4 regions of the Photobacterium sp. NCIMB 13483 genome follow, and region 1 is predicted to be linked to each of the others. Evidence: predicted binding sites of a transcription regulator. Region 1 holds the regulator's gene; each other region holds the start of a gene.

Region 1 (4,816 bases):
TTAATTTTTTCTAATGAATGGCAGCGCTCTGCTAATTTCATGCCGTTAGCGTCAACACAGAAAGCACAATCATTTAGTTGTGATACTCGTACACAGACTAATGAACGTATCACTGCATCAATCGGTGATTTTTTACGATCAAGGTAACCAAAGAACAAAGCCACTAACCAGAAAAGCACTGGTTTTTGTCCCCATAGTTTCGCGGGATTGAGAATATTGCCAAAATGGCGTTTTTGAAGCCATAGCAAAGGTTTGACCCATAATGAGAATGTTTTTTTGGTTAATATACGCAAGGTATGTCCTTATTAAATGAGAATCACATCGACTCTTAAGTAGCAAGACCGAGGGAAGTGATATTGTATTTCATTTAATGACAAAAATTTTTATTATTCAAAAAATTATTAGATATAACAAAGAACAAATAACAATAATGAATGTATGAATTGTTACATTTTATGTGGTGAATGATGCTTTAGTGTGGTATTGGATAAATATTCGTTCAAGAACGTTAAAAATACGTTTTTATGAAGGATGTATCTATGATTTTCGATATAAAGAATAAACAGGATCTTGGATAACTATTTTTTCATGGAATGTGTATTTTTAATTGTGCTGTATAATTAATGTACACAGTAAGATGTGTTCAGAGGAAGTGCAGGTTCAAGTAAGGATAGTTTGGAAAGATTATATGCAGATATCGAATAAAATAAATTAAAGAGGCACTGAGCCTCTTTATTCTTAAGCGTCACTTAGCCAGTTGACGAATATATTTATTATAGTTTTGCGAGCAGTTCGTTACGTCTACTTTCTGGTATTACAGACCAATGTTGGCCATGTATAGCACCTTCTAGAGCCCATAATAATTCTAAACTTAATGATGCCTCTTGTGTTTTTTGTAATGCCTTATAGGCGTTGAGTGCACCAAGATCGTATAGTTGATCAATAGTTTGAATACCTGCTTTTTTGAGCATTCTTTCATTTGATAGGCGTAAGTTAGGTAAATCTTTTATCCTAGCTGGCGCGCAACATTCTTTTGCTTTTTTATCAGCAAGTGCTGCTTCAAGAGAATATTTAGCTTGCTCTATTATTTTTTCAGGTTCTTCCCACCATTCATCAAGAATTGCGTAATGTTTAGTTATTACAGGAAACCCACGTTTCTTATAGATGTACGGTTCTAATCCCGCTTGTTGAAACTCCTCTTCAGTTTTAGCGTTTGCTCTTAGGTGAAGTTTATTATTAACCACAAGTGCGAACATTGCTTCGCCTGCGAAAATACCAAAGCCACCAAACATAGAACGCGATTTAACATTACCTAAATGGTCTAATAATTTTAATGAGTTTTTTAATATTGGTTTATCCATACTTCTACTCGGTGAATAAATGAGTGTCACCTAACATTAAAGTAGTCGTAAATTGACTTATTATTAAAGTTATTTACGAGAGAATTTTCCTACTCTAAATCATCCATGTATCACTTTATAAATAATATTATCAATATAGAAGTATTATTTATAATTTGTAAGTCTTTTGCTTACTATTATATGTATTTACAAGACCTATTATATTCGATCTTTTAAAAAGGTAAGTTTTAATATTAATTAAAGCTGATGAATCTGTGAGTTTGTTCATGTTTTTGAGAATAAGATATTTTTTGTAGGATCATCGAGCGAAATTCATTAGCTATAAAAAAGCCAATAAAAATATTGGCTCAATCAAAAGGGGGCGTGTTAGCGTAAATCCTTTACTGACTTGCGCTCAACGATGGCTGGCGTCATTTCAAAGATTTGAGGTTCATGATCTTTGTTCTTCATGCGTTCCATTAAAATCTTAATGGCGGTTTTACCTAAACGACGCTTTGGCTGATGGATAGTTGTTAATGGTGGCGCGAAGTAAGGCGCAAGATCAATATTGTCGTAGCCAATAATTGAAATATCACCAGGAACGCGTAACCCTGCTTGTTCAAAAGTACTGATCAGTGCCATTGCCATAATATCATTGAAACAGAAAATGGCGGTTGGGCGATCTGTCATTGCAATATACTTCTCAGCAGCTTCAACGGCTGAATCACACTCAAAGTCACCTTCAAGAATCCAGTTTTCGTTAACCGCTAAGTTTGCTTCTGCCATTGCTTTATTAAAGCCTTTTAGGCGTTCACGACACGTTGATTTATCGTTGTGGCCTGATAAACAACCGATACGGCTATGACCATGATCGATAAAATACTTAGTCGCAATGTAGCCACCTTGCTCAGCATTATCCTGAATTTTATCAGTATGTGGGCTTTCTGGACCCCAATCCATCACTACCATTGGTAGGTCTTTTTGACGCTCAAGTAGATCCAGTAATTTCTGATCAAGATCAGAACACATTACCAATAAGCCATCGACACGCTTTTCTGCAAGCATGCGCAAGTAATCATATTGCTTAGAAAGGTTACCTTCAGTGTTACATAAAATGAGCGTGTAACCTTCACGGTAGCAATACTCTTCAACACCATGTACAACCTCAGCAAAAAAAGGGTTGGTTGACTTAGTGACTAGCATGCCAATTGTACGGGTTGTATTACATTTTAGGCTACGCGCAACAGCACTTGGTGCGTAGTTAAGCTCTTCAACAGCAGCAAGTACTTTTTTCTGTGTTGCTTCTGCGACAAAGCGCGTTTTATTGATCACGTGTGAAACTGTTGTAGTTGAAACGCCAGCCATACGTGCAACATCTTTAATGGTTGCCATATTTATTCTTCTAATAATGGGTGCTAGAGATGTTTCTAGCTAATCGTGAGGTACCAAATTGAGTAATTACTGAGATGAATATAATTCAATGTTTTTCGGTAAAGTCTCTCGTTAATTATTCAATTTGGCACCAATAATGTGTCTACTGCATACTTAAATAGTATTAACACTAAAAGCCGCATTTATTCGCGGCTTTATAATTATTGCATATTTTTCAAGTGTAATCGCTTGCGTTCACATTTTACTGAGTGTTACGCGTAGTGCAACGTTTCAATTGTCTGGGAGTAAATTATTTGATAACTATCAACAAAAAATCGTAAATTTCAGTAATTTTACTGAAATTTACAAGAGATAATCAAAAAGACGATGAACTTTAATACTAGGATAGTAGATAAGGATAACCATGAACAGGGTGGGGATGTACGGAAATGTTCCAACCGTAGACATTGTTAATTATTTCAGGCTGTAATGCTTGCCATGGTGATCCATCGGCTTGAATCTTACCGTGTTGAATAATGACCATACGTTGAGCATATTGCGCAGCTAAGTTGAGGTCATGTAATACGATGATAACCGCGGCACCTTTTGCTGCCATGGTTTGTGCCATTTGTAGCGTTTTATGCTGGTGGGCGAGATCTAAGGCAGATGTTGGCTCATCTAACATTAGAATACATTTATCATCAGCTTGACTGAGTTGTGTTAGCACGCGTGCGAAATGGATTCGTTGTTTTTCACCCCCTGATAACGTGGGATATAAGCGTGGTGCAAGATGAAGAACATCAGTATTACGCATGGTTGTGAGGGTGATATCGTCAATTTCTTGGCGTGACAAACATAGCGGCATAGTGCCAAGTTCAACCACTTCTTTACAGGTAAAGGCGAAAGACAGCGAACTGTGTTGCGGTAAAATACCTAAATGACACGCCAGTTCAGATCGTTGCCAATCTTCAATATCGCGATTAAAAAATGTAACCTGCCCACTTTCAGGTGTTATTTCACCGCAGAGTATTTTAAGTAACGTGCTTTTTCCTGCGCCATTAGGCCCAAGTAGCGCCGTTATTTCACCCGCTTTTATATCAATATTAAAGTCATCTAATAATACTTTTCCTGCCAATGTTAATTGCAAATCACGTGCCGAAATGACAGTTGGGCGTGCAGAGGTTACCGTCATGCGATTCTGCCTTTTTGTTTATTCAATAGATAAATGAAGAATGGAGCGCCTAAAATAGCGGTAATAATACCAACGGGGAGTTCTTGTGGTGCAAAAGCACTACGCGCGATCATATCTGCGACAAGTAAAATTAAAGCACCTAGAATAGCTGAGATTGGCAATAATGTTTTATGATTAGGGCCTGAAATCATGCGCCCTAAATGGGGGATCACCAGACCAATAAAGCCAATAGGACCTGTAATAGCAACGGTAATCCCCACACCAGCAGCACATACAATAATTAAACTGCGCTTTAGATGTTGAACATTAACACCCATATGACGAGCTTCAGCTTCTCCTAATAAAAAGGCGTTCAATGCATTAGCTTGGCGATAACAATAATAATAGATAACAATGAGGCTCACAAAGGCAAGACAGATACTTGACCAAGTCGCCCCTGCAAGTGATCCCATTGACCATAATGAAAAATCACGTAGCGCTTGATCATCGGCAATATAGTTAAGTAGCCCCAAACCAGCACCAGAAATAGCACCAATTGCGACACCTGCTAATAGCATTACCACGACAGATGTACCGTTTTTATCGGTGCCAAGGTGATACACCAAATATGTGCTCAGCGCGCCACCCAAAAAAGCGAAGAAGGGCACAGCGCCAATGTTCATTAATAATGGATATTGCGTCATTAACGGGGTAAACAAAATGATCGCAAACGCCGCGCCTAGGCCTGCTCCTCCTGAAATACCAATAATACCTGGGTCTGCGAGGGGGTTACGAAATAAACCCTGTAGAACAGCACCGCAAATAGCCAGTATTGCCCCGATAGCAATACACAATAATGTTCGTGGTAGACGTATTTGATGGATCACGAGATTAATATGAGCGGCAAGCTGATGGTCTCCAGGTAATAACGCTA
Region 2 (4,816 bases), on a different contig from region 1:
AGATTTTTGATCTAGCTATCAGCGTGGTCAATAAAAAGGGGATGCTATGGCATCCCTTTTTTGTTGATTATTATAAAGCAACATATTTACCTGAATTAGCTTGTTTGCCTTGTTTAGCTTGTTTATCCTGCACTTCCTGCACTTCCTGCACTTCCTGCACTTCCTGCACTTCCTGCACTTCCTGCACTTCCTGCACTTCCTGCACTTCCTGCACTTCCTGCACTTCCTGCACTTCCTGCACTTCCTGCACTTCCTGTTTTTCCTACTTCATCTACACTTAACCCTTGAGTCTCAATAGCGACTTATGGTCAACTAATGCCAAATAAAAAATATATAAAGAAAGAAGGTAATACATGGACGCTGAATTTTGGCATAGCCGTTGGGCTGAAGATCGAATTGGTTTTCACTTAACCGACGTTAATCCATTATTAATAAAATACTGGTCACAGGTGAATGCTCAACGTGATGATCGCGTGTTAGTACCAATGTGTGGCAAATCAGAAGACTTAGTTTGGCTTGCGGCGCGTCATAACGATGTGGTTGGGATTGAACTGAGTGATATTGCTGTAAAAGCTTTTTTTGCTGAGAATCTTTACACGCCATTAGTCACCGGGATCGGCTGTGAGCACGTGTATTCATTTGATGAGATCACAATCTACCAAGGGGACTATTTTACCGTTCCTGTTGCACCGGTTGATGTGGTATATGATCGTGCGGCATTGGTTGCGATGCCACAATCAATGCGTGAACGTTATGTTGAGCGTTTATTGCAGTTGGTTAAACCTGGTGGGCGTATTTTATTAGTAACCTTAGATTATCCACAACCACAAATGGATGGACCTCCATTCTCAGTGCCTAGAACTGAAATAGAAGCGTTATTCAGTGGTTGTAAAATAACTCACTTAGAGCGTGATGAAGCGGATGCCACCCATCCTCGTCGTCAGCGTGGTGTTGAGCGTTTTGCTGAAGAAGTATGGCTAATTGACGTTTAATAAACGAGTAATAGCGTAGTTGGAAAAACAAAGGCGTCTATGTGACGCCTTTATTGTCTTTAATTGCGCCGCTAAGGCTACAGAATGATGTTAACGTCTGCTGCTGTAGCAATGGCATCAGTGATAGCTGTATCAATGTTATCACGGCGTGTAAGCGCAACTCCAAGACGGCGGCGACCATTGATTTCAGGTTTGCCAAACAGTCTTATTTGCGTTTGTGGGCGAGATAACGCGGCGGTTAAATTATCAAATCGAATATTGGTAGAAATACCTTCAGCAAGAATAACCGCAGAAGCTGATGTGCCATACTGTGTAATCGTGGTAATTGGCATGCCTAAAAAGGCACGGACATGCAATGCAAATTCAGATAACTCTTGAGAGATCAGGGTTACCATTCCAGTATCGTGCGGGCGAGGGGATACCTCGCTAAACAACACTGTATCGCCTTTAACGAACAATTCGACCCCAAATAGGCCATAACCGCCTAATTCATTCACAACCTTCTGAGCAACATCCTCAGCCGCTGTTAAGGCTGCCTTTGACATTTGCTGTGGTTGCCACGACTCGCGGTAGTCGCCATCCTCTTGACGATGACCAATTGGCGCACAGAAATGCACTCCATCAACCGCGCGTACTGTGAGAAGTGTGATTTCATAATCAAAATCGACAAAGCCTTCAACAATCACTCGGCCTGCACCTGCACGTCCACCTTCTTGTGCGTATTGCCATGCTGATTCAATGTCTGCGGCAGTTTTAATCACGCTTTGACCTTTGCCTGATGAACTCATGATCGGTTTTACAACACACGGCATGCCAATACGATGCACTGAGGCTTCAAAATCGGCATATTGATCAGAAAATTCATAAGGCGAGGTTGGAATGGCTAAGGTTTCAGCGGCAAGACGACGAATACCTTCACGGTTCATAGTCAGTTTAGTCGCGTTAGCGGTGGGGACGATATTGATACCTTGGCTTTCAAGTTCAACTAAAGTATCTGTCGCAATTGCTTCAATTTCAGGCACAACAAAATGGGGCTTTTCAAGGGCAATAATACCTTTAAGTGCATCACCATCTAACATATCAATCACATGGCTACGGTGGGCTACCTGCATTGCTGGTGCATTCTCATAACGATCAACAGCAATCACTTCAAGACCAAGACGTTGACACTCAATAGCAACTTCTTTGCCTAACTCACCAGAGCCAAGCAGTAATACACGGGTTGCATCAGAACAAGTAGCTGTACCAAACATTGAAATTCCTTACGATTTGTCATTAAAGGTGAAATCTGCCGTTAATCATACCTTATTTTGATGTTTGCGCAATCGTTTGCTTTTGGTGGGTGTTTGATAGGAATCTCATAATTGAAGAACGGAAAGCGAAAAAAAACCGCTTATCATAAGCGGTTTAAATGATTATTTTTTGCGATTTTCCCAATGGGTAATAAAAGCAACTGAAAGAATAATAATTCCAGCGCCAAGCCATAATCGCCCTGGTGGTGTCCAACCAAAGACTAACCATCCACCTAATACGTTTAAAGGTAATTTTGCGTGATCAAAAGGTTGTACAAAAGAAGCATCAGCTACGGCATAGGCTTTAGCGATTGCCCATTGTGCTAAGCCTGTCAATAAGCCCGCAATAATTAATAACCACCAGCTAAAACTCACTGTTGGCATCGTAAAGTCAGGCGCAGCTAAAATAAGATTGAACGGTGTCATTAGAATGAGCAGGTACATCACAATCGTGGTTGGTGATTCATGGCTAGATTGCTTCTTCACCATCAATGAATAAGCCGCCCAGAAAAAAGCCGCACCTACAGGCAATAATGTCGCGATGTTAAAATCTTCAGACCATGGCTCAAGAATAATCATGGCACCAACAAAACCGCCTAGTGTTGCCAACCAACGCGCTTTACCGACAGTTTCTTTTAGAATGAGCCCTGAACCGATTGTTGCAAATAGTGGGGAAATCATTAGTAGCGCAATACCTTGCCAAATAGGGACAGGGTAGGCTAATGCCCATAGCCATAACTGGATACCGATAACCGCAAAAAACACCCGTAAGCAGTGTAACCAAAAGTGGTTGGTTTTAAGCGATTGACGAATACCTAATGTACGTAGCCAAGGAAACATAGCGATTAATGCAATAAAGTATTGGATCAACGCAACAGACGTGGAAGGAACATGCATTTTGATACTAAGGTATTGAGCTAAGCTGTTTACGATAGCAAACGCGAGCCCAGCCGTGAGCATCCATGCTGCTCCTTTCAAAGGATTGTGTGTTTGAGACATTGTCATTGGCTTCTAATAATAGGTGGCGAGATAATACGCTTTTGATGTTTGATAGCCAACATTGATCAAGTTTAGATAATAAAAAACCGCCAGTGAGGCGGTCTTTTTAGAATATTCAAATCAATTGCCGACTTAATAAGCAACATATGTTAGTTGAATATCAGGATTAAGTGCTTCTAATAATGCTTGTGTACGTGCTAATTGACTAATTTTACTTTCAGCACTTTCTACCAGTGCCGCTTCTGCAATCTCAGACAATGAATAGTTAGACATATTCATATTAATTAATGCCACTTGCAGAGGAGGTAAGCTTGGGTTGAAGGCTGCATTTTCTGCATACATGCCTTCAAAAACACGGCCATCATGTGCTTTTAATGCCATACCACTGAAATTCTTTGAGTAAGGTGCATGTGAACGGTTAGCGGCATTACATGCACTGATCGCAAGCTCTGAACCTTCTTCAATGCAAATGCCATTATTTAAATCACTTAATAGACCATCTTTAACCCCTAAATCTAGCGGGCCGAATGAATCAGGTAAGTATTGTTGCAGTGTCATGGGTTCGCGTTGTGGCAGTTGAATCATCATGTCGTTAGCTGATGTTAATTCATTCATAAACTGACGACAGTGACCACAAGGGCTGTAGTTTATAGTGACATCTTTAATGCCCACTTCGCCCTTGATCCATGCATGGCTAATGGCAGATTGTTCAGCATGAATAGTACAAGCCATACTTGCGTTTTCAAATTCCATATTAGCACCAAAATATAAGCGGCCAGATGTGCCACGTACAATTGCACCAACATAGAAATTAGAAATAGGGACTACAGCATAGGAAGCAGCAAGAGGAAGGAGGGCCAAGCGAAGTTCAGTATCAGTCATGTGCGTTGTTGATAATAAACATTCGAATTGCTCAGGACTGATCGTTGAGTCGAAATTTGAATCTTCGATAATAGGCTTTAAAGCTGACGCCAATTCAGCAGGTAATAAGCTTAATGCTTTTATAACACGTGCGTACATTGGGTGTTACTCCTTCATTGTTTATGGCAAAACATTCTATGTGAATCACAATGAGTTAGAAGTGATCTTGATCACACTGTTGGTTTTGCCATTACACCTATTACATTACTGAGAGTGGCGTCACACTTGTTTCTGTAACAAAGCATACAACATTTCAATGACTTAGTAAAAATTGACCGTTTTGTATGCTTTGTGCTCAACTGTGCTATTGCTGATCAAGCATGTCCAAAAATACGTAATAGTAGAGGAAACATCAGTGGGGCTAATAAGGTGGTCATAATGCCGCAAATAACCAAAGCTAAAGAACTAAATGCACCTTCTTGATAGTTTTCTTCTACGGCTTTTGCTGTACCTAATGCATGTGACACCGTACCAATTGACAAGCCTTTTGCTAGTGGATGTTTCACGCGGAATAATTTCATGATTGGGTAACCTAATACCGCGCCAAATAACCCCACAATAATCACCATTGCAGAGGTAATCGCAGGAATCCCCCCAATTTGCTGAGAAGCC
Region 3 (4,816 bases), on a different contig from region 1:
ATCATTTTTTTGACATAGATCACACAGCTATTGATACTCATATCACTTTTTTGGCGCAATTTAATTAAAACCACCAGCACACTAATAAGGTAATAGGTAAATAAGAGCAAGACTATATCGCTAAATATATAAGCCAATATAGCTATATTAAGAAATTAAGAAATGATGGTTTGTAGGTAGGACGGTATAACAAACACCGATTGAAAATAACCAAGCTGATAACAGTGATAAAAATATAAACAAAGCAGGAAGAGTAAAAAGAGATAGGATCAGGTTATTATTATATCAATGAATAAGGCATGTTATTACGTGAGGATAACTTCGAAAATAGGTGATAAAGCGTTACAAACAGCTGACTAAAGCAGATAGAGAATAACGAAATAACTATTCCCTACCCTACTAAAGCAAAGTTCATTGACTTAGAGCCTAAATAAGACGTCATTCGATTATTCATCACACGGATCGTATCAGAAAAGCTCATTACTTTATTATTATCTAATGCCATGGGTGTCACATCAGCTAACATACAAAGGCTTGAATTACCGTCATTTTCAATAACAATAAACCGAGCACAGCCATGTTCAGTTTGTAACATAACCACTTCACCCCAATGAGGATCAGCCCCAGCTTGCGGCGTAAAGAACCAACTTTTAGCCATTATCGGTTTTTGAAAACGATACGTTGCTACGGCATTTAGTGCCAGTTCAGACTTACGCGCTTCAGATAGTGATAACTCATCCATCCCTTCTTTAAACGCTTGGTAAGCAGCAACATCGGTTACCGTAAAGACTTGCTTTAATGTTGATCTAGCTTCTTCAACTAATTTTTTTGTTGGTATAGAAACACAAAATAATAATTCATTGCCAAGATCGAGCATCAATGTATTGCGCTTTATATCAAACCGCCAGTGCCAAGAATTGTTTGGAGTTAGCATGGATCCCTCGCTCTCTTACTCTGTATCAACGATTATAGATAAAATTTTACGTCACAGATGACAAATTAAAAGGGGAAAAATGATGACAATATTTCATCATTAATTATGTAGTTTTATTAATTTTTTAATTTGTAGATATAAAAAAGCCAAATTGAATGCATGATCCAATTTGGCTTATCAATAAATATCGTATGATGGATGGGCTTAGCTGCTTATATTAAAGGCCGTTAACAATGTCTTTTACTAAACGTGGACCATGGTAAATAAAGCCAGTATAAACTTGAACCAATTGCGCACCAGCTTGGATTTTTTCACGAGCAGACATTGCCGAATCAATACCCCCCACACCAATAATCGGTAATGCACCATTCAACGCAATTGCCATTTTACGAATAACGTCAGTACTCTTATTTTGTAATGGACGGCCACTTAAGCCTCCCATTTCATCACAATGATCCATACCTTCAACTAAGGTACGATCTAATGTGGTATTAGTACCAATAACGCCATCAATATTATTGCGAATGAGTGATTCACAAACTTGAACAATTTCTTGATCATCAAGATCAGGGGCGATCTTAAGTGCTAGCGGTACATACTTGCCATGTAATTCAGCTAGCTCAGTTTGTTTGTGTTTTAGTTGCGATAATAAATCATCTAATGCTTCGCCATATTGTAGCGAACGTAATCCTGGTGTGTTTGGTGATGAGATGTTGACTGCAATATAACCTGCATACTGATAAACTTTTTCCATGCAGATTAAATAGTCTTCAGCACCCTTTTCAATCGGTGTATCTTTATTCTTACCGATATTAATACCAATCACACCGTCATAAGTCGACTTCTTAACATTCTCAACTAAATTATCGACACCGAGGTTATTAAAACCAAAACGGTTAATAATACCTTCAGCAGGAATCAAGCGGAATAAACGCGGCTTATCATTACCCGACTGAGGGCGAGGTGTTACAGTACCAACTTCAACAAAACCAAATCCCATTGCGCCAAATGCATCAATACATTCGCCATTCTTATCTAGGCCAGCCGCTAGACCGACAGGATTTTTAAACGTAATACCCATAACTTCAACAGGACGCTCAGGAACATGTTGACGATAAAAGAGATCAAGTGGAGTACCAGTAAAGCGAGAAAAATTCTGAATAGCGAGGTCGTGTGCTTTTTCTGCATCCAACTGGAAAATAGCGGATCGTGCGATGCGATATAACATTATAACTCCATTAAAAATCCCGTATAAACGGGGTGGTATTATTCACAGTTATAAGGCTAAATACAATCCCTATTCATTTGATTATTATCAATAAAACATGGACTTATATTTTATATCAATATTTACAATGGCTTATGAGTGGCATTAATTTTAAATAATTATCATCAAAAGCAAACGTTTTCGTGAGTTCAAGTAAAACGCACTATCTAGTAACATTTGAAACACACAATAATATTAACTGATACATTCTATTTACACTAAAAGTAAACAAATATACTTTTTATTTTAATAAGGTGTAGACGAAAGATTGAGTAAACGGTTAACCACAAACGTGTATTTCCTTACTTTTCATTTTTGCTATTATTTATTTTTTTCATTTAAACAAACAAGATTAATGATGGCATTTGATGCAGTGAGAACAATGACCTTTTTGTGAAATAGCATGCAATAATATTATTTCCATTCGTTATTTGTCGCTATTAAAAATAGGTAAAACCACAGTTAAAGGCGTTCGATTGCCTCAAGTTTATTATCACTGTTAACGACGACACGAAATTTCCCTGTAATACCTGCATGAGTTAAAAAACCTCGCAACCTTACCGCAGGAAGTTGGAGTTTTAAGCCAGTATCAGTTAAAACCACCACATTACTGGTGGCACCTGAATAATGTTGCAGAAAAAGAGTGTAACTAATATTAATGGTAAACGTAAAACTGCGCATCGCTAATCCCCCATTCGTTGTTATATAAAATCTTTAAAACAATAAGATAAAATAAAAGCCAGTGACTATTATCAATCAGTCACTGGCTTTCGCTTACACTCACGTTAAAACATCAATCACTTATTTTTGAACAAGTGTCTTTTGGACTTTTTCAAACAAGTCTTTAGCCAAATTATCCATCGCGGCTAACTTTTCAAGTTGCTCACGCATTAGTTGTTGACGGTTAGCATCGTATTGGCGAAGTTTAAGTAAAGGCTCAATCAAACGTGCCGCTACTTGTGGATTGCTGGTGTTTAGAATCGTTAATATTTCAGTTAAAAACGCATAACCTGAACCATCTTTAGCATGGAAATGTACTGGGTTATTAGCACTAAAACCTGCAACTAAACTACGAGTACGGTTAGGATTTTTCAAGCTAAATGTAGGATGATTCATTGTCTGACGCACATTTTCTAATGCATCTGCCGCAGGATTAGTGCCTTGCAGCATAAACCACTTATCCATCACCAAGCCATCATGACTCCACTTATCACTGAAATCAGCCATTTGCTCTGCACGACAATCAAGTTGCGCATTATTGGCTGCTGACATTGCGGCCATCGTATCTGTCATGTTGTCAGCTGCTTTATATTGTGCTGCAACTAATGCATTACCTTGTGCAGTATATGCTAAGTATGACAAACATTTATTACGCAGTGCGCGTTGTGCCATTGCCGCATGATCTAAGCTATAGCTACCTTGCGTTAAGCTATGATAAATCGCACTAAACTCATCTTCCATTTCAGAAGCAAGTAACTGGGTAAATGCACCCACAACCTGATTGATCGCATCAACGTCAACAGTTGTATACCAACCTGCAATTTCATTTTCACTTGGCAGTGTTAGCATTTCAGCAATAAAAGCAGGATCAAGATTTTCATCCAGTAATGCACCACGGAACGCATCAATAACAGCGTCAGGTAACGTTACACTGTGACCTTGTTGTACTTGGGCTACATTTTGACGAATATATTTCGCTAATAGCATTTGTCCCGCATCCCAACGAGCAAATTCATTCGATGCATTAACCATTAAGAAAATCAACTCATCATCAGTGTAATCATATTCTAAGATCACAGGTGCTGAGAATTCACGTAACATCGAAATGACAGGCTGCTCTGCGATATTCTCAAATACAAATGTTTGCTCTGCTTCTTTTACATCAAGTACATTATGTACTGTTTCACCATTGATTTGTAAGGCAATCACTTCACCTTTACTATTGTATAATTCAATATCAAACGGAATATGCAGTGGTTGCTTTTCAACTTGCTCGGCTGTTGATGGGGTTTGCTGCTTAATAGTGACAGCGTAACTCTTCGCTGATGCATCATAAGCGGTTGATACACTAACGACCGGTGTACCTGCTTGACTGTACCAACGACGGAAACGGCTTAAATCAATCCCAGAAGCATCTTCCATTGCTTGTGCAAAATCATCACAGGTTGCTGCTGTACCATCATGGCGGTCAAAGTATAGCTTCATGCCCGCTTGGAAATTTGCTTCACCCAATAAAGTATGTAGCATACGGATCACTTCACTGCCCTTTTCATACACAGTTAATGTGTAGAAGTTATTCATTTGAATGACTTTTTCAGGACGAATTGGATGAGACATTGGGCCACGATCTTCAGCAAATTGTGGACCACGAACAATACGCACATTAGCAATACGGTTAACAGGTCGAGAGCCTAAATCTGAAGAAAACTCTTGATCACGGAAAACGGTTAGGCCTTCTTTTAAACTTAATTGGAACCAATCACGACAAGTAACACGGTTACCTGTCCAGTTATGAAAATACTCATGACCAATCACTGCTTCAATACCTTGATAGTCAGTATCTGTTGCGGTATTTGGATTTGCTAATACAAACTTAGAGTTAAAGACATTGAGAC
Region 4 (4,816 bases), on a different contig from region 1:
ATACCAGTCATTCTGGAAAGAATTTGGTCAGGTGCTAAAAGAAGGCTTAGCTGAAGATTTTAGCAACCGCGATAAGATTGCAACGTTGTTACGTTTCTCATCAACAGAGAATGATACAGCAGAGCAGACGGTTTCATTAGCTGATTATCTTGGCCGCATGAAAGACGGTCAGGATAAAATTTATTACTTAACTGCAGATAACTTCAATGCGGCGAAACACAGCCCACACCTTGAGCAGTTCCGTGCGAAAGGCTTAGAAGTTATTTTGATGTACGATCGTATTGATGAATACCTAATGGGTCACTTACCTGAGTTTGAAGGTAAGAAATTCCAAGCGATCACAAAATCTGATCTTGATCTATCTTCATTTGATAATGCAGAAGAAAAAGAAAAGCAAAAAGAAACAGAAAAAGAATTCACATCAGTAACTGAGCGTACCAAAACATACCTTGGTGAGCGGGTTAAAGAAGTACGTCCAACATTTAAACTGCATGATACGCCAGCGGTAATGGTGACAGATGAAAATGAAATGGGCACGCAAATGGCGAAATTGCTTGCAGCAGCAGGTCATGAAGCACCAGAAGTGCAGTACATCTTTGAGTTAAATCCAGAGCATAGCTTAGTGAAGCAAATGGCGGATGAAGCTGACGAAGAAGTCTTTGGCCGTTGGGTTGAGTTCTTGTTTGGTGAAGCAATGCTTGCTGAGCGTGGCACAATGGACGATCCTTCACAGTTCTTAGCTGCCGTAAACAAATTGTTGGTTAAATAATCAATTAACCAATCAAAATCACAGACTATTCTGATAAATCATTCAATCGCAGCTTGGTCACAGTACCAAGCTTGCGACTGAGCGCTAATCAGTGTATTTTCAGTTTTTTGCAAATCTCCACTCTATTTTAAAGGGGAACACAATGCGCATTATCCTTCTGGGTGCTCCAGGTGCAGGTAAAGGTACTCAAGCTCAATTCATCATGGAAAAATTTGGTATTCCTCAAATTTCTACTGGTGATATGTTACGTGCAGCAATCAAAGCGGGCACTGAACTAGGTAAGCAAGCAAAATCAGTGATCGATGCAGGTCAACTTGTATCTGACGATATCATCCTTGGTCTTGTTAAAGAGCGTATCACTGCAGAAGATTGTGCAAAAGGTTTCCTACTTGATGGTTTCCCTCGCACAATTCCTCAAGCTGATGGTCTTAAAGAAAATGGCGTTGTTGTAGATTACGTTATTGAATTTGATGTTGCTGATGATGTGATTGTTGAGCGTATGGCGGGTCGTCGTGCTCACCTTGCTTCAGGTCGTACTTACCATGCTGTTTACAACCCACCAAAGGTTGAAGGTAAAGATGACGTAACAGGTGAAGATCTTGTTATCCGTGAAGATGATAAAGAAGAAACTGTTCGTGCACGTCTAACGGTATACCATAACCAAACTGCACCACTTATCGAGTACTACGGTAAAGAAGCAGCGGCTGGTAACACTAAGTACCTTAAATTCGATGGTACTTTACCTGTTGCTGAAGTAAGCGCACAGCTTGAGAAAGCACTAGCATAAATAACATTGTTGATTAGCTAATATTTATAATAGCTAATAACGATGTAAATAAACGGGCTTACCAATTGGTAATGCTCGTTTTTTTTGGTTTTAATATACGGGTGTTATAAGATGTTATAACAAGATTGAGTATTTTTTGTTGCTGAAATGTATTCGTTTGAGGCTGGGAATAACGTATTTTTAGCGACGGGAATAAATAGAGTAAAGATAAAGGATAAATACCGATGACAATAAATAATAACTATGGGGTATTACTGGTTAATCTTGGTACTCCTGATGCACCAACAACTGCTGGCGTGAAACAGTTTTTAGCTGAATTTTTGCATGATAAGCGAGTCGTGGATATGACGCGTTGGTTATGGTGTCCTATTTTGCATGGCATTATTTTACCAATACGTTCACCTAAAGTGGCTAAATTATATCAATCAGTATGGATGGATGATGGATCACCGTTAATGGTGTATTCTCGTCGTCAGCAACAAGCCCTACAACAAAAGCTTAATGTTCCTGTTGCATTAGGAATGACTTATGGTGAGCCGAGTATTCAATCAGGCTTGCAGCAATTAAAGCAACAAGGGTGCAAACAAATACTTGTATTGCCGCTATACCCTCAATATTCAGCGACGACAACAGCTGCGGTTTTTGATCGTATTGCTAAAGAGTTGAAAACAGTGCCTGAATTACCCGAATTACGGTTTGTGAACCATTATTATGATCACCCTGATTATATTGCTGCGTTAGCTCAATCTGTTGAAAAAGTTTGGGCAGAGAAAGGACAACCAGATTATTTATTATGTTCTTATCATGGCATTCCCCAACGTTATGCAGATAATGGCGATCCCTATCCAGATCATTGTCATCAAACAACCGTGTTACTTGCTCAGTCGCTTGATATGGCGCGAGAAAAAATGAGCATGAGTTATCAATCTATTTTTGGGCGTGAAGAATGGTTAAAACCGTATACTGAAGCGACGATTCGCTCGTTAGCAGAAAAAGGCATAAAACGGTTGGATGTAATGTGCCCGGCTTTTTCGGTTGATTGCTTAGAAACCTTAGAAGAGATTGCTGAACAATGTAAAGAGGTATTTATTGAGGCAGGTGGCAAAGAGTTTAATTTGATCCCATGCTTAAATGATGATTCTGCTCATATAGCAATGATGGAAAGCTTGGTTAAGCAGCATACACAAGGATGGTAATGCCGATAGCGACAGGAAAATTATTCCCTTGACGATAACGTTTGCGTTATTGTTTATGGCTATTATTCGCAAAACCTATGATAGCTTTTGCTTTTATGTACCAAATTCTGTGATAGAATTCGCAAAATTTACAACTTGACAGCCCATTGACATGAAATTTCCAGGCCAACGAAAATCTAAGCATTATTTTCCCGTACATGCTCGCGATCCACTTCTAAGTCAAACGAAGATAGAGAAGCGTTTAACACGTACTCATGTTGTGGGTATCGATCAAACATTGGTTGATATTGAAGCCTACGTTGATGATGAGTTTCTGGAACGTTATGAGCTAAGTAAAGGGCATTCATTAGTTATTACTGATGAAAAAGCTGAAGCGCTTTACCATGAGCTAAAAGAAAATAATCTTGTGACTCATGAGTTTGCTGGCGGCACAATCGGTAATACTTTACATAACTATTCAGTATTAGCCGATGATAAATCTGTATTATTAGGCGTGATGAGTAAAGACATTGAAATTGGTAGCTATGCGTACCGTTATCTTTGTAATACCTCAAGCCGTATGGATATGAACTATTTACAACCTGTAGATGGTCCTATTGGCCGTTGTTTTGCGCTGATTTCTAAAGATGGTGAGCGTACCTTCGCAATTAACGAAGGTCGAATGAACCAACTGAAGCCTGATAGTATTCCTGAGTGCGTATTTGAAAACGCATCAGCTTTAGTACTGACCGCTTATCTTGTTCGTTGTAAGCCAGGCGACCCAATGCCAGCTGCAACAATGCAAGCAATTGAGTACGCGAAAAAATATGATGTGCCTGTTGTATTAACATTGGGTACTAAATTCGTTATTCAAGATGATCCACAGTGGTGGCGTGATTTCTTACGTGATCATGTTACTGTGGTTGCAATGAACGAAGACGAAGGCGAAGCATTAACTGGCGAGTCAGATCCTCTTGTTGCAGCAGATAAAACTCTTGAGTGGGTTGATCTTGTACTATGTACTGCGGGCCCTGTTGGGTTATACACTGCGGGTTATACTGAAGAGTCAGCAAAACGTGAAACTGCGTTGCCACTATTACCAGGTGATATTGCTGAATTTAACCGTTACGAATTTAGTCGTCCAATGATTAAAGCAACGTGTGAAAACCCAACTAAGGTTTATTCACATATCGCTCCATATATGGGTGGCCCAGAGCGTATTAAAAATACTAACGGTGCTGGTGATGGTGCATTATCTGCGTTATTACATGATATGTCTGCTAACCGTTACCATAAAGAAAACGTGCCAAATTCAAGTAAGCACCAGTATTCTTTCCTAACTTACTCATCATTTTCACAAGTTTGTTTGTACGCAAACCGTGTAAGTTATGAAGTATTAGCCCAGTATTCACCTCGTCTTTCTCGTGGCTTACCTGAGCGTGAAGATAGCCTAGAAGAAGCTTATTGGGAACGTTAATAACACATTGTTATTAATTAAAAAAAACCGCCATTTTTGATGGCGGTTTTTTTATGCGGTAAATTTATTTATTTTTTGTAAGCTTGGTTATGAACCGCGGCAATCGCACGACCTGATGGATCGGCGGCATTTTTAAAGCTCTCATCCCACTCAATTGCTTTGGCACTAGAACAAGCAATAGATGGACCACCAGGAACACATTTAGCTGCGCTTTCTAATGGGAATAGTTCTTCAAAAATTTCACGGTAAACATAACCTTCTTTTGTTGTTGGCGTGTTATACGGGAAACGGAACGCAGCAGTAGCTAATTGCTGATCGGTGACTTTAGCTGCCGCGACTTCTTTAAGGCTATCAATCCAGCCATAGCCGACACCGTCTGAAAACTGCTCTTTTTGGCGCCATGCAACAGACTCTGGAAGGTAGTGTTCAAAACACTCGCGAACAATGTGTTTTTCCATTTTGCCGTTGCCACACATTTTATCTTGAGGGTTAATGCGCATTGCAACATCAAGGAATTCTTTATCCAAGAACGGTACTCGTGCTTCGATGCCCCATGCCGCCATTGATTTGTTCGCGCGTGCACAGTCAAACATATTAAGCGCTAACAA

Evidence for each region. Region 1 encodes PurR, which represses purine synthesis genes. Its sites were predicted from a motif close to TNANGNAAACGTTTNCNTNA; they were not measured.
Region 2: the regulator PurR is predicted to act here: its motif matches at 2,310-2,329, upstream of purT (formate-dependent phosphoribosylglycinamide formyltransferase).
Region 3: the regulator PurR is predicted to act here: its motif matches at 2,329-2,348, upstream of pyrD (quinone-dependent dihydroorotate dehydrogenase).
Region 4: the regulator PurR is predicted to act here: its motif matches at 2,782-2,801, upstream of C9I86_RS00710 (inosine/guanosine kinase).

The regions. Positions count from the first base shown of each region.
Region 1 covers NZ_PYLV01000011.1:9,256-14,071, forward strand. Annotated here, with positions in the region: gene C9I86_RS10420 (carboxymuconolactone decarboxylase family protein) at 1-293, opposite strand, end outside; gene C9I86_RS10425 (TfoX/Sxy family DNA transformation protein) at 774-1,361, opposite strand; gene purR (HTH-type transcriptional repressor PurR) at 1,728-2,732, opposite strand; gene C9I86_RS10435 (heme ABC transporter ATP-binding protein) at 3,112-3,903, opposite strand; gene C9I86_RS10440 (iron ABC transporter permease) at 3,900-4,816, opposite strand, start outside.
Region 2 covers NZ_PYLV01000036.1:11,037-15,852, forward strand. Annotated here, with positions in the region: gene C9I86_RS18850 (hypothetical protein) at 71-250, opposite strand; gene C9I86_RS18855 (thiopurine S-methyltransferase) at 354-992, shown strand; gene purT (formate-dependent phosphoribosylglycinamide formyltransferase) at 1,070-2,245, opposite strand; gene C9I86_RS18865 (DMT family transporter) at 2,408-3,283, opposite strand; gene cdd (cytidine deaminase) at 3,416-4,303, opposite strand; gene C9I86_RS18875 (CidB/LrgB family autolysis modulator) at 4,519-4,816, opposite strand, start outside.
Region 3 covers NZ_PYLV01000004.1:163,515-168,330, forward strand. Annotated here, with positions in the region: gene C9I86_RS05520 (cell division protein ZapC) at 392-934, opposite strand; gene pyrD (quinone-dependent dihydroorotate dehydrogenase) at 1,152-2,162, opposite strand; gene C9I86_RS05530 (DUF2835 domain-containing protein) at 2,664-2,882, opposite strand; gene pepN (aminopeptidase N) at 3,003-4,816, opposite strand, start outside.
Region 4 covers NZ_PYLV01000001.1:140,110-144,925, forward strand. Annotated here, with positions in the region: gene htpG (molecular chaperone HtpG) at 1-769, shown strand, start outside; gene adk (adenylate kinase) at 912-1,556, shown strand; gene hemH (ferrochelatase) at 1,781-2,752, shown strand; gene C9I86_RS00710 (inosine/guanosine kinase) at 2,904-4,208, shown strand; gene asnB (asparagine synthase B) at 4,277-4,816, opposite strand, start outside.